One region of the Halomonas sp. DP8Y7-3 genome, then DNA from elsewhere that is predicted to be linked to it. Evidence: predicted binding sites of a transcription regulator. Region 1 holds the regulator's gene; the other holds the start of a gene.
What was found. Region 1 encodes sigma-54, which starts transcription at its own class of promoters, with help from an activator protein. Its sites were predicted from a motif close to TGGCACNNNNNTTGCTNT; they were not measured.
Positions count from the first base shown of each region.

Region 2: a site for sigma-54 is predicted at 2,035-2,052, ahead of urtA (urea ABC transporter substrate-binding protein). Genes of this name have one in related genera too.

Region 1 is NZ_JAHVIO010000014.1:331,018-335,606, reverse strand. Features, by position in the region: gene rapZ (RNase adapter RapZ) at 1-497, opposite strand, end outside; gene ptsN (PTS IIA-like nitrogen regulatory protein PtsN) at 729-1,211, opposite strand; gene hpf (ribosome hibernation-promoting factor, HPF/YfiA family) at 1,218-1,526, opposite strand; gene KUV86_RS16035 (RNA polymerase factor sigma-54) at 1,707-3,119, opposite strand; gene lptB (LPS export ABC transporter ATP-binding protein) at 3,314-4,039, opposite strand; gene lptA (lipopolysaccharide transport periplasmic protein LptA) at 4,039-4,569, opposite strand.
Region 2 is NZ_JAHVIO010000019.1:96,590-101,178, reverse strand. Features, by position in the region: gene KUV86_RS18120 (non-ribosomal peptide synthetase) at 1-988, shown strand, start outside; gene KUV86_RS18115 (4'-phosphopantetheinyl transferase) at 1,065-1,859, shown strand; gene urtA (urea ABC transporter substrate-binding protein) at 2,223-3,473, shown strand; gene urtB (urea ABC transporter permease subunit UrtB) at 3,579-4,589, shown strand, end outside.

The DNA of each region.
Region 1 (4,589 bases):
GTCAGGCTCAGCTGGCCGCTGCGATGATCGGCCACCTGCTCGGCGATGCGTGAACGCAGCTCGTGTACGGACAGGCGGGAGCTGTCGATGATCAGATCTGCCAGGTCGCGAATGCCAGACAACGCCTTCTGCTCGGACTCGATGGCCTCGGCCAGGGTCATGTCGGTATTGCGGGTCAGCGGGTGACGGCGTCGAGTATGGGAGTAGCGTTCCAGCAGAATCCGCGCGTCGCTGGTGAGATAGACGACCTGGCAGTCGATGGGACCTTGCTTCAGCGCCGTCAGCTGCGCGGGAAAACGCTCCAGCGCCTCGGGCAGATTGCGCGCATCGACACTGACGGCAATGCGCTGTGAATGTCCATTCTCCAGCTCTTCGACCAGTGACCCCAGCAGCGTCGCTGGCAAGTTGTCGATGGCATAGAAGCCCAGGTCTTCGAGAGCCTGAAGCGCCACGGACTTTCCCGAGCCAGAGCGACCACTGATGATCACGAGCTGCATGTCCTGTCTCCTTGGCAGGGGGCGATAAGAGGGCAGTTGGTGTCAACCGCGCGGTGACGGCCAGATCACGCTCGATCAGAGCGTGCTATCTGGCTAGATGGTAATCAGCTAAATGGCAATCAGCTAGAGGTTAATCAGCGAGATCCCCATCAGCGAGGCGCCATTCTTCAAGGCGCCAGGCAAGGCGTGCGCCATCAAGACATAGGATCAAGGCGCTTTCGCTGCGTGCCGTCAGCTCGTGGCGTCGCCGGGGGCTTGCTGGCGAATCGCTTCCTGCAAGCGCTCGTGCAGCTCGCGCTGGGACGTCGCGTGGCGCAGACGATGTCGGGTATCGGCGTCATTCATGACCCCGGCCACCTGGCCCAGCAAGGCTAGGTGAGCATCATCCGCTTCTTCAGGCACCAGCAAGACAAAGACCAGGTCCACCGGTTCGCCGTCGATGGCGTCGAAATCAATCGGCTCTGCCAGCTTGAGAAAGCCAGAGATAGGGGCCTTGCAGTGAGGGTTGCGAGCATGCGGAATGGCCACGCCATTGCCGATGCCGGTGCTACCCAGACGTTCGCGGCCGATCAGGCGACTGAAGACTTCCTGGCTATCCAGGCTTGGTGTGTTCTGCGCAATGAAGGTGCTGAAAAATTCCAGCACCCTCTTCTTGCTGCCCCCCGGGACGTCAAATAGCGTGCGCTCGGGGGGGAGAATGGCATCCAATGTCATGAGAGGTCAGCGAATTCCGGCGCCTTGGGCGCGGGCTTGGGATTTTTCCTTGTGCTTGACGAGCTGGCGGTCCAGCTTGTCGGCAAGGGCGTCGATGGCGGCGTACATGTCGCCGTCCTGGGCTTCTGCATGCAGGTCTGCACCGGCAGCGTGAAGCGTACAGGCAGCCTGTTGGCGCTCCTTCTCCACCGAGAGGGTGACCTGCACATTGGTGATGTTGTCGTAGTGGCGCTCCACACGGGCGAGCTTCTCTTGTACGTAGTCACGCAGGGGATCGGTCAATTCGACGTGGTGGCCGGTAATGTTGACTTGCATGACAAGGCTCCTTGCTCTTGCGGGTGGTTGCTCGATTGTAACCCTTTTTCCGATCCTGCAAACCCCCCTGCTTCTACGCATTAAGACGCAGATGTCGTGCGATATTTCAAGCGCTTGCGCTTTTCATGTAACTGCGCTACGCGCTCTGCTCGCCGCCTGTCTCGAGCCATCTGACCGGGCTCAGCGCAGGCGCTTGCGCTCGCTTGAAGAGGGAATATTCATCGCTTCTCGATACTTGGCGACGGTGCGTCGGGCGACGTTGACACCGTCTTCGGCGAGCAGCTCCACCAATTTGCTGTCAGACAGCGGTTTGCGAGGCGGCTCCTGCTGGATCAGCGACTTGATCATGGCGCGTATGGCAGTGCTGGAATGGGCATCCCCATCCTGACCCACCTGGCTGGAAAAGAAATACTTGAGCTCGAACACTCCCCGTGGCGTATGCACGAATTTCTGGGTCGTCACCCGGGAGATGGTCGATTCGTGCATCTCGACCTTGGCCGCAATGTCTGCCAACACCAGTGGTTTCATGGCGGCTTCACCCTGCTCGAGGAAGTCGAGCTGCCGCTCCATGATTTCGCGTCCGACCCTCAACAGGGTGTCGTTGCGGCTTGCCAGGCTCTTGATCAGCCAGCGCGCCTCCTGCAGATGGTCCTTCAGAAACTGGTTGTCCTGGCTCTTGTCGGCCCGTCGGATCAAGGCCGCATAGTCGGGTTGAATGCGCAGGCGTGGCATCGCCTCAGGGTTCAGCTCGACGCGCCAGCCTTCTTCGGTGTGGCGGACCACCAGATCGGGAATGACATAGTCGTTGTCGCTGTCGCCGTACTGGCTGCCAGGCCTAGGGTCGAGGCCACGGATCAGTTCGATGACATCATCCAGCTGCTCTTCGGTCAGGCTCAGGCGGCGCTTCAGCAGACGACGATCACCGCTGGCCAGTGCCTCGAGAAACTGGCGTACCAGTCTTCCCGCCTGGGGCAGAAGGGGGGTGTCACGGGGCAGGCTGTCCAGTTGCAGCTGCAGGCATTCGCGCAAATCTCGGGCAAATACACCGGTAGGTTCGAATTGCTGCAGCCTGGCCAGCACCGACGCCACGTCCTGCAGGGGCGGGGCAGCAGCGTCGTCATCGGCCAGGCCCTGGGCGATATCGTCAAGGTGTCCCACCAGGTAGCCATCGCCGTTGACCGCGTCAATCAGGCACTCTGCGATGCGCCTGTCATTATCATTGAGGTCCAGCAGGGCCAGCTGCCAGCTAAGGTGGCCATGCAGGGATTGCCCGCTGGCCTGGCGCTCGAAGTCTGGCGCCTCGGCGCTGCCGGCCGGGGCGGTGCCAAGGTCCTGATAGGTATCGGACCAGTCGCTGTCGACCGTTAGCTCGGAGGGGATCTCGTCGGCCCAGTCGTCGTCCTTGCTGTCCTTGACCTGCAGCTCGCCGAATTCATCCTCCAGCTCGAGCATCGGGTTGGCCTCGAGCGCCTGCTGGACTTCCTGGCGCAGGTCCAGCGTGGAAAGCTGGAGCAGGCCAATAGCCTGTTGCAGCTGAGGGGTCATGGTCAGCTGGGTGCCGATCTTCAGCTGCAGTGACGCCTTGAGGGCCATGATGTGACTTCCGTTCGTGGAGCTGAAAAGCCTTACCCTAACGGCGGGTCAGGTACCATGCAAGCTTCTTGCCAACTTGTGGGCAGGGGGTGGCGCGCAGGGCTTGCTGTGCCCCGCATGCGCGTCAGTGCAAGGTCGAGCGGGCGCCATGAAGACCCTGCCTACATAGCGGCCCGGCAGCGCTAATATAGTGGTTAAAGGCGAAAGTTTTCGCCGAGATAGACTTCCTTGACGCGCTGGTTGGCAAGGATCGACTCGGCACTGCCTTCGGCGATGATCTGGCCGTCGCCGACAATGTAGGCGCGGTCACAGATGTCCAGCGTCTCGCGCACGTTGTGGTCGGTGATCAAGACGCCGATGTCACGAGCCTTGAGCTGGCGAATGATCGACTTGATCTCGCCGACGGAGATCGGATCCACCCCGGCAAAGGGTTCGTCGAGCAGAATGAAGGCGGGTTCTGTGGCCAGGGCTCGGGCGATCTCGACCCGGCGTCTTTCCCCGCCGGACAGGCTCATGCCCGGGTTGTCGCGAATGTGGCTGACATGGAAGTCTTCGAGCAGTTGCTCAAGGCGCGCCTGGCGACCTTCCCGGTCGAGGTCCTTGCGGGTCTCGAGGATCGCCATGATGTTGTCGGCTACGGACAGCTTGCGGAAGATGGAGGCTTCCTGGGGCAGGTAGCCAATACCCGCCAGTGCCCGCTGGTGCATGGCCGCGCGGCTCAGGTCGTCATCGTCGATGCTGATGGTGCCAGCATCCGCCCTGACCAGTCCGACGATCATGTAGAAGGAGGTGGTCTTGCCTGCGCCGTTGGGGCCCAGCAGGCCCACAATGCTGCCCTGTTCGATGGACAGGCTGATGTCCTGGACGACGCGGCGCTTCTTGTAGCTCTTGGCCAGATGGCGAGCGTGGAGAGTCTTCATCAGTTTCCTTGGCTTTCCGGCTCGAGGGTCATGCGAATGCGCTGCTGGCCGTCGACACCCTGTGCGCTGGAGCGAGCCTGGACAACGCGGCGATCCAGAAAGTACTCCAGGTAGGCGCCGTCGAAGGTGTCATTGGCCTTGTGCAATTCCGCCTGGTCGATGAGTTCCATGCGGCGCTCGGCAACATGGTAGACCACCTTCTTGCCCCAGCCCTTGACCACCGGCTCTTCCGGCGAAGGCTGCTGCTCCAGGTAGGCGCGGGAGCCAGTCGCCGTGGCGCGGGACAGCTGACCCTGGTCGTTGCGCTGAATTTCCACACGCTCACCGGTCAGGAGCATGCTGCCCTGTTGAATACGCACATCGCCGGTATACACCGCTGTGCCTGCGCGGTCATCCAGGTCCAGCTGGTCGGCCTCTACCTGAATGGGGGCGCTGCGGTCGCTTTCCAGCGCCAGGGTGACGGTGCTGGTGGCGACGCTCGTCAGGCCCAGGGCCAGGGCGAGCAGTAGCGCGGGACGGGAACGCATCATGGAAGTGACTCCTTGTTAGA
Region 2 (4,589 bases), on a different contig from region 1:
ACTCGAGGCTCAGCTGTGCCAGCAGTGGCAAGAGGTGCTGGGCCATGAGCGGGTCGGCGTCGAGGATGACTTCTTCCTGTTGGGAGGAGACTCGATCAAGCTGATCAAGTTGACCTCCCTGATGCGGGCCCAGGCAGGGCACACGGTGTCCGTATCGGCGTTCTATCGCTACACCACGGTGTCCCAGCTGGCCGAGTTCATCGCCAGCGGGGAAGGCGAGGAGCTCAGCATGCTGATGCGCTTCCTCGGCGGCGGCAGGGAGAGCGGTAGTAAGCTGTTCATGGTTCATGCAGGCTACGGCAACAGTGATGTGTACAGGACGTTGGTCGACGCCATGGGCGAACACTACGCCTGTTACGGCATCGACAACTACAACCACACCGTGGTCCAACCGGAAGCCTCTTTGATCAATATTGCAGCGCTCTACCTCAAGGTCATGGAGGAGCATCTGGCGGTGGATCAGGAGGTGCGCCTGCTGGGTTGGTCACTGGGCGGCAATATCGCCACCGAGATGGCCTGGCAGCTGGAGCAGCGAGGCTTCACCAAGGTTCGTCTGTACCTGCTGGACACCTACTTCAACATGGGGGACGCGGACTTTCTTGGTAACGCCAAGGACGTGCGCGATGATTTCGAGCAGGAGTTGGTCAACAAGGGTATCCCGCCGGATGAGTTTCTGTTGAACCGCTGGGAGGAGCTGTACGAGGTCAACCGTGACATGCTGCGCTCCGCCCTTGAGCGACCGCTGAAGAGTACTCAGGTCGTGCTGTTCAAGGCGCTGGAAGAGGTGGCGCCCGTCGAGGGCCGGCCTGGTGGTGTCCCCGATGATCTGGTGCTGAGCTCGGTCTTTGACAATAACGTTGCCGAGTTCTCACGTACGGTACCCGCCCTCATTCCATGCCCGGGAGTGACCCATATGGGGATGCTGGATGCCGTTGACTGGATCGCCGAGGTGCTGGTCAACGACCTGACCGACCCCTTGAAGACGTAAGCGTATCGGCGAAGGTGATGCAGTATGTCAAATGTGACTGCCTGAGCCGTTCAGCCCCCGTCGGTCGAGAAGGGGAATGAGCTTCATCTCGATCGGCGGGGCTGGCACTCCGCTCACGGGCGATCGACAGGCCTACGGCCAGCCCTTCCAGCTGAGGGCACTGCACCGGCCTGGGCTCGCTATCGCTGGCTTCTGGCTCGCTAGCAGTGGGGCGGTGCAAATGTCGTGGGCGCGCAGCAAGGAGCCTGTGCGACAGGCGCTGGCCAGGGTGCCGTTGCCGTCCGAATTGGAGGGCGCTGTAGCGAAACGGCGCGATGAGTACCGGGCCGGGCGACTCTGCGCGGTCTATGCGCTTGGTCTGTTGGGCATCGACAGCGGGGTGCCGGGCAGGGGGGCTGACCGTCTTCCGCGGTGGCCCCCTGGCGTGCTTGGCAGCATCTCTCACTGCAGCGATCTGGCGTTATCCGCCGTGGCACCCTCTGATTTATATGCAGGGGTGGGCATTGACGTGGAGCAGTGTCTGGACGCTGATGAGGCCGATAGCGTGGCAGAGGTGGTCGCGAGTGGTGCTGAACTCCTGCACCTTCCAGGGTGGCTATCGAGGTCTATGGCGGTGACGCTTCTTTTCAGTGCAAAGGAGGCGATCTACAAGGCCATCTTTCCTGATCTAAAGCGCTACGTGGACTTTGCGGAGGTCTGTCTGCATCGTGCGCTGCCTGGCCTTCTTGTCTTTCGTCCGTCGTGCGCATGGCAATCTGCTGGACCAGCCCACGGGAGGGCGCCTTGTCACGAGCATATCGAGTGGCCTGTGGCCTTCCATATTGAAGCGGGGAAGGTCATCACCCTGTGCCTGCTCGGGGGTGAGTCGTAAGGCGGCTCTTAGCGGGATGGCGCGGAACGTCTTGAAGAACGTTACTAAGGCTTTGGGATGGCAGACGTCAACGTCTGCTTTTGGTGCAAGTCGGCTAGGGTGGCTGCACCAAGAGGGTGCCTTTGCCAGTCCGAAGAGAACCGGGAGATAACACCGGGGCCCGTGAAAACATAAGTGGCATGGAACTTGCTTTGTCAGAGTGAGGCGACGATCGCGCACCGCGACCTGTCGCCACGACTCCGATAACGACAACGTCACCCTGGAGAATTTCCCATGTCCTTAGCTTCGGCCTCTGCTGTGCTCAATCCTGCCCGCCGTTCCTTGGCGCTTTCTGCCTTTGCGCTGTCAGCACTGTCTGTGGCGATGGCGGCTCCCGCCGTTGCCGACGAGGACCCGATCAAGGTCGGCATCCTGCATTCCCTGTCCGGCACCATGGCGATCAGCGAGTCGACGCTTAAGGACACCATGCTGATGCTGATCGAGCAGCAGAATGAAGCGGGGGGATTGCTGGGTCGCGAGCTGGAGCCGGTGGTGGTTGACCCGGCATCCAACTGGCCGCTGTTTGCCGAGAAAGCGCGTGAGCTGTTGGCCCAGGATGAGGTCGACGTGATCTTCGGCAACTGGACCTCGGTCTCTCGCAAGTCCGTGTTGCCGGTGGTGGAAGAGCTTAATGGGCTGCTGTTCTACCCGGTTCAGTATGAGGGGGAAGAGTCCTCCGAGAACGTCTTCTACACCGGCGCTGCACCGAATCAGCAGGCCATTCCGGCCGTCGACTACCTGATGAACGATGTCGGCGTGGAGCGCTGGGTGCTGGCGGGTACCGACTACGTCTATCCGCGCACCACCAACAAGATCCTCGAGGCCTACCTGAAGTCCCAGGGGGTGGCCGACGAGGACATCATGGTCAACTACACCCCTTTCGGTCACTCGGATTGGCAGAACATCGTCTCCGAGATCAAGCAGTTTGGCGGAGCGGGCAAGAAAACCGCCGTGGTCTCCACGATCAACGGCGACGCCAATGTTCCCTTCTATCGTGAGCTGGCCAATCAGGGCGTTGATGCCGCTGATATTCCAGTCGTCGCCTTCTCCGTAGGTGAGCAGGAGCTGTCCGGCCTGGATACGGCTCCCTTGGTAGGCCACCTGGCAGCCTGGAACTACTTCATGAGCGTCGACGAAGACGCCAACTACGACTTTATCGACGCCTGGTACGACTACACAGGGGACGACAACGCCGTGACCAACGACCCCATGGAAGCTCACTACATTGGCTTCAACATGTGGACAGAAGCGGTGCGCAAGGCCGGTACCACCGAGGTGGACGCCGTCAAGGAAGCCATTATTGGGGTGTCGGTGCCCAACCTCACCGGTGGTTACGCCACCATGATGCCCAACCACCACATCACCAAGCCCGTGCTGATCGGTGAAATCCAGGACAACGGCCAATTCTCGGTCGTGTGGGAAACGCCCTCCACCGTCGCTGGGGATGCCTGGTCAGACTACCTGGAAGGCTCCCGCGATCTGATCAGCGACTGGCGTGCACCGCTCGAGTGCGGCAACTACAACGTGGTGCAGGGTAGCTGCGGCGGCGGCGCCGACGTTGCTGCCACGGAGTGACATTCGCTACCAAAAACACGGCCGGGGCGCCATGACGTCCCGGCCAGGACCACGCCCATCATGATGCCCTTGACGATCTGACAAGGGCGCTCACGGAATTCCGCTATGAACACAACAGCATGGCGATACTGGTTGAAGGCGCTGCTGCTGGTCAGCCTGGTCGCTCTTGGGCCATGTGCTCTTGGACAGGACAACGCCGCAGCGCAGGACACCAGTGCAACTCTAGAGGAAGACGCTGGTCGCGAGCTGCTGCAGGCACTCGCTGAGGCCAACTTTCGCGAAAAGGAGGCAGCTATCGATGCCATTGCCGCGAGTGGTGACACGCGCGCACGCGGATGGCTCGAGAGTTTCGCCGAGGGCAAGCTGGCCCAGGTCAAGGACAGCGGCGACATTGTCGTGATTCTGGCCAACCGAGGCCGGCAATGGCCGGTGGCAGACGCCCTCACCATGGAAGAGGCGGGGGAGGTGTCGCGGCGCGAGCTTGACCGGGTCGCCATCAACAATCGTCTGCGTGGCCACCTGGACAGCACCCTGGCCCTGCTGGATCTGCGCGTCGATGATCCCGCACAGCGGCTGATTGCAGCGAAAGCGCTGCTGGGGGACGTCGATACCGAGGTGGTGGAGTCCCTGTCGGAACTTGCCCAGAACGAGAGTGACCCGGAGGTGGCGGCGGCCCTGACCCAGGCGATTGCCATCCACCGACTGGAGCAGGGCGACAGCGCCGCTGTCGCGGACCTCGCCGGCAGCCTGAATGGACAGGTCAGGGCGGCATTGATGCAGGCCAGCCGCAGCGAAGACGCCATGGTGGCCGACGCGGCGTCCGCAGCGCTGGCTGACATTGAGCAGTCGCTGAAGCTCAATCGCGCCGCAGAGACGCTGTACTTCGGCCTGTCGCTGGGCTCGGTGCTGGTGCTGGCGGCGATCGGTCTGGCCATCACCTTCGGCGTGATGGGTGTGATAAACATGGCTCACGGCGAACTGATCATGCTGGGAGCCTATACCACCTGGGCGATGCAGCAGCTGTTGCCGGGGCAGCCGGGGCTGGCGCTGCTGCTGGCGATTCCGGCGGGCTTCCTGGTGGCGGCGCTGGTGGGCGTGGCCATCGAGCGGGGCGTC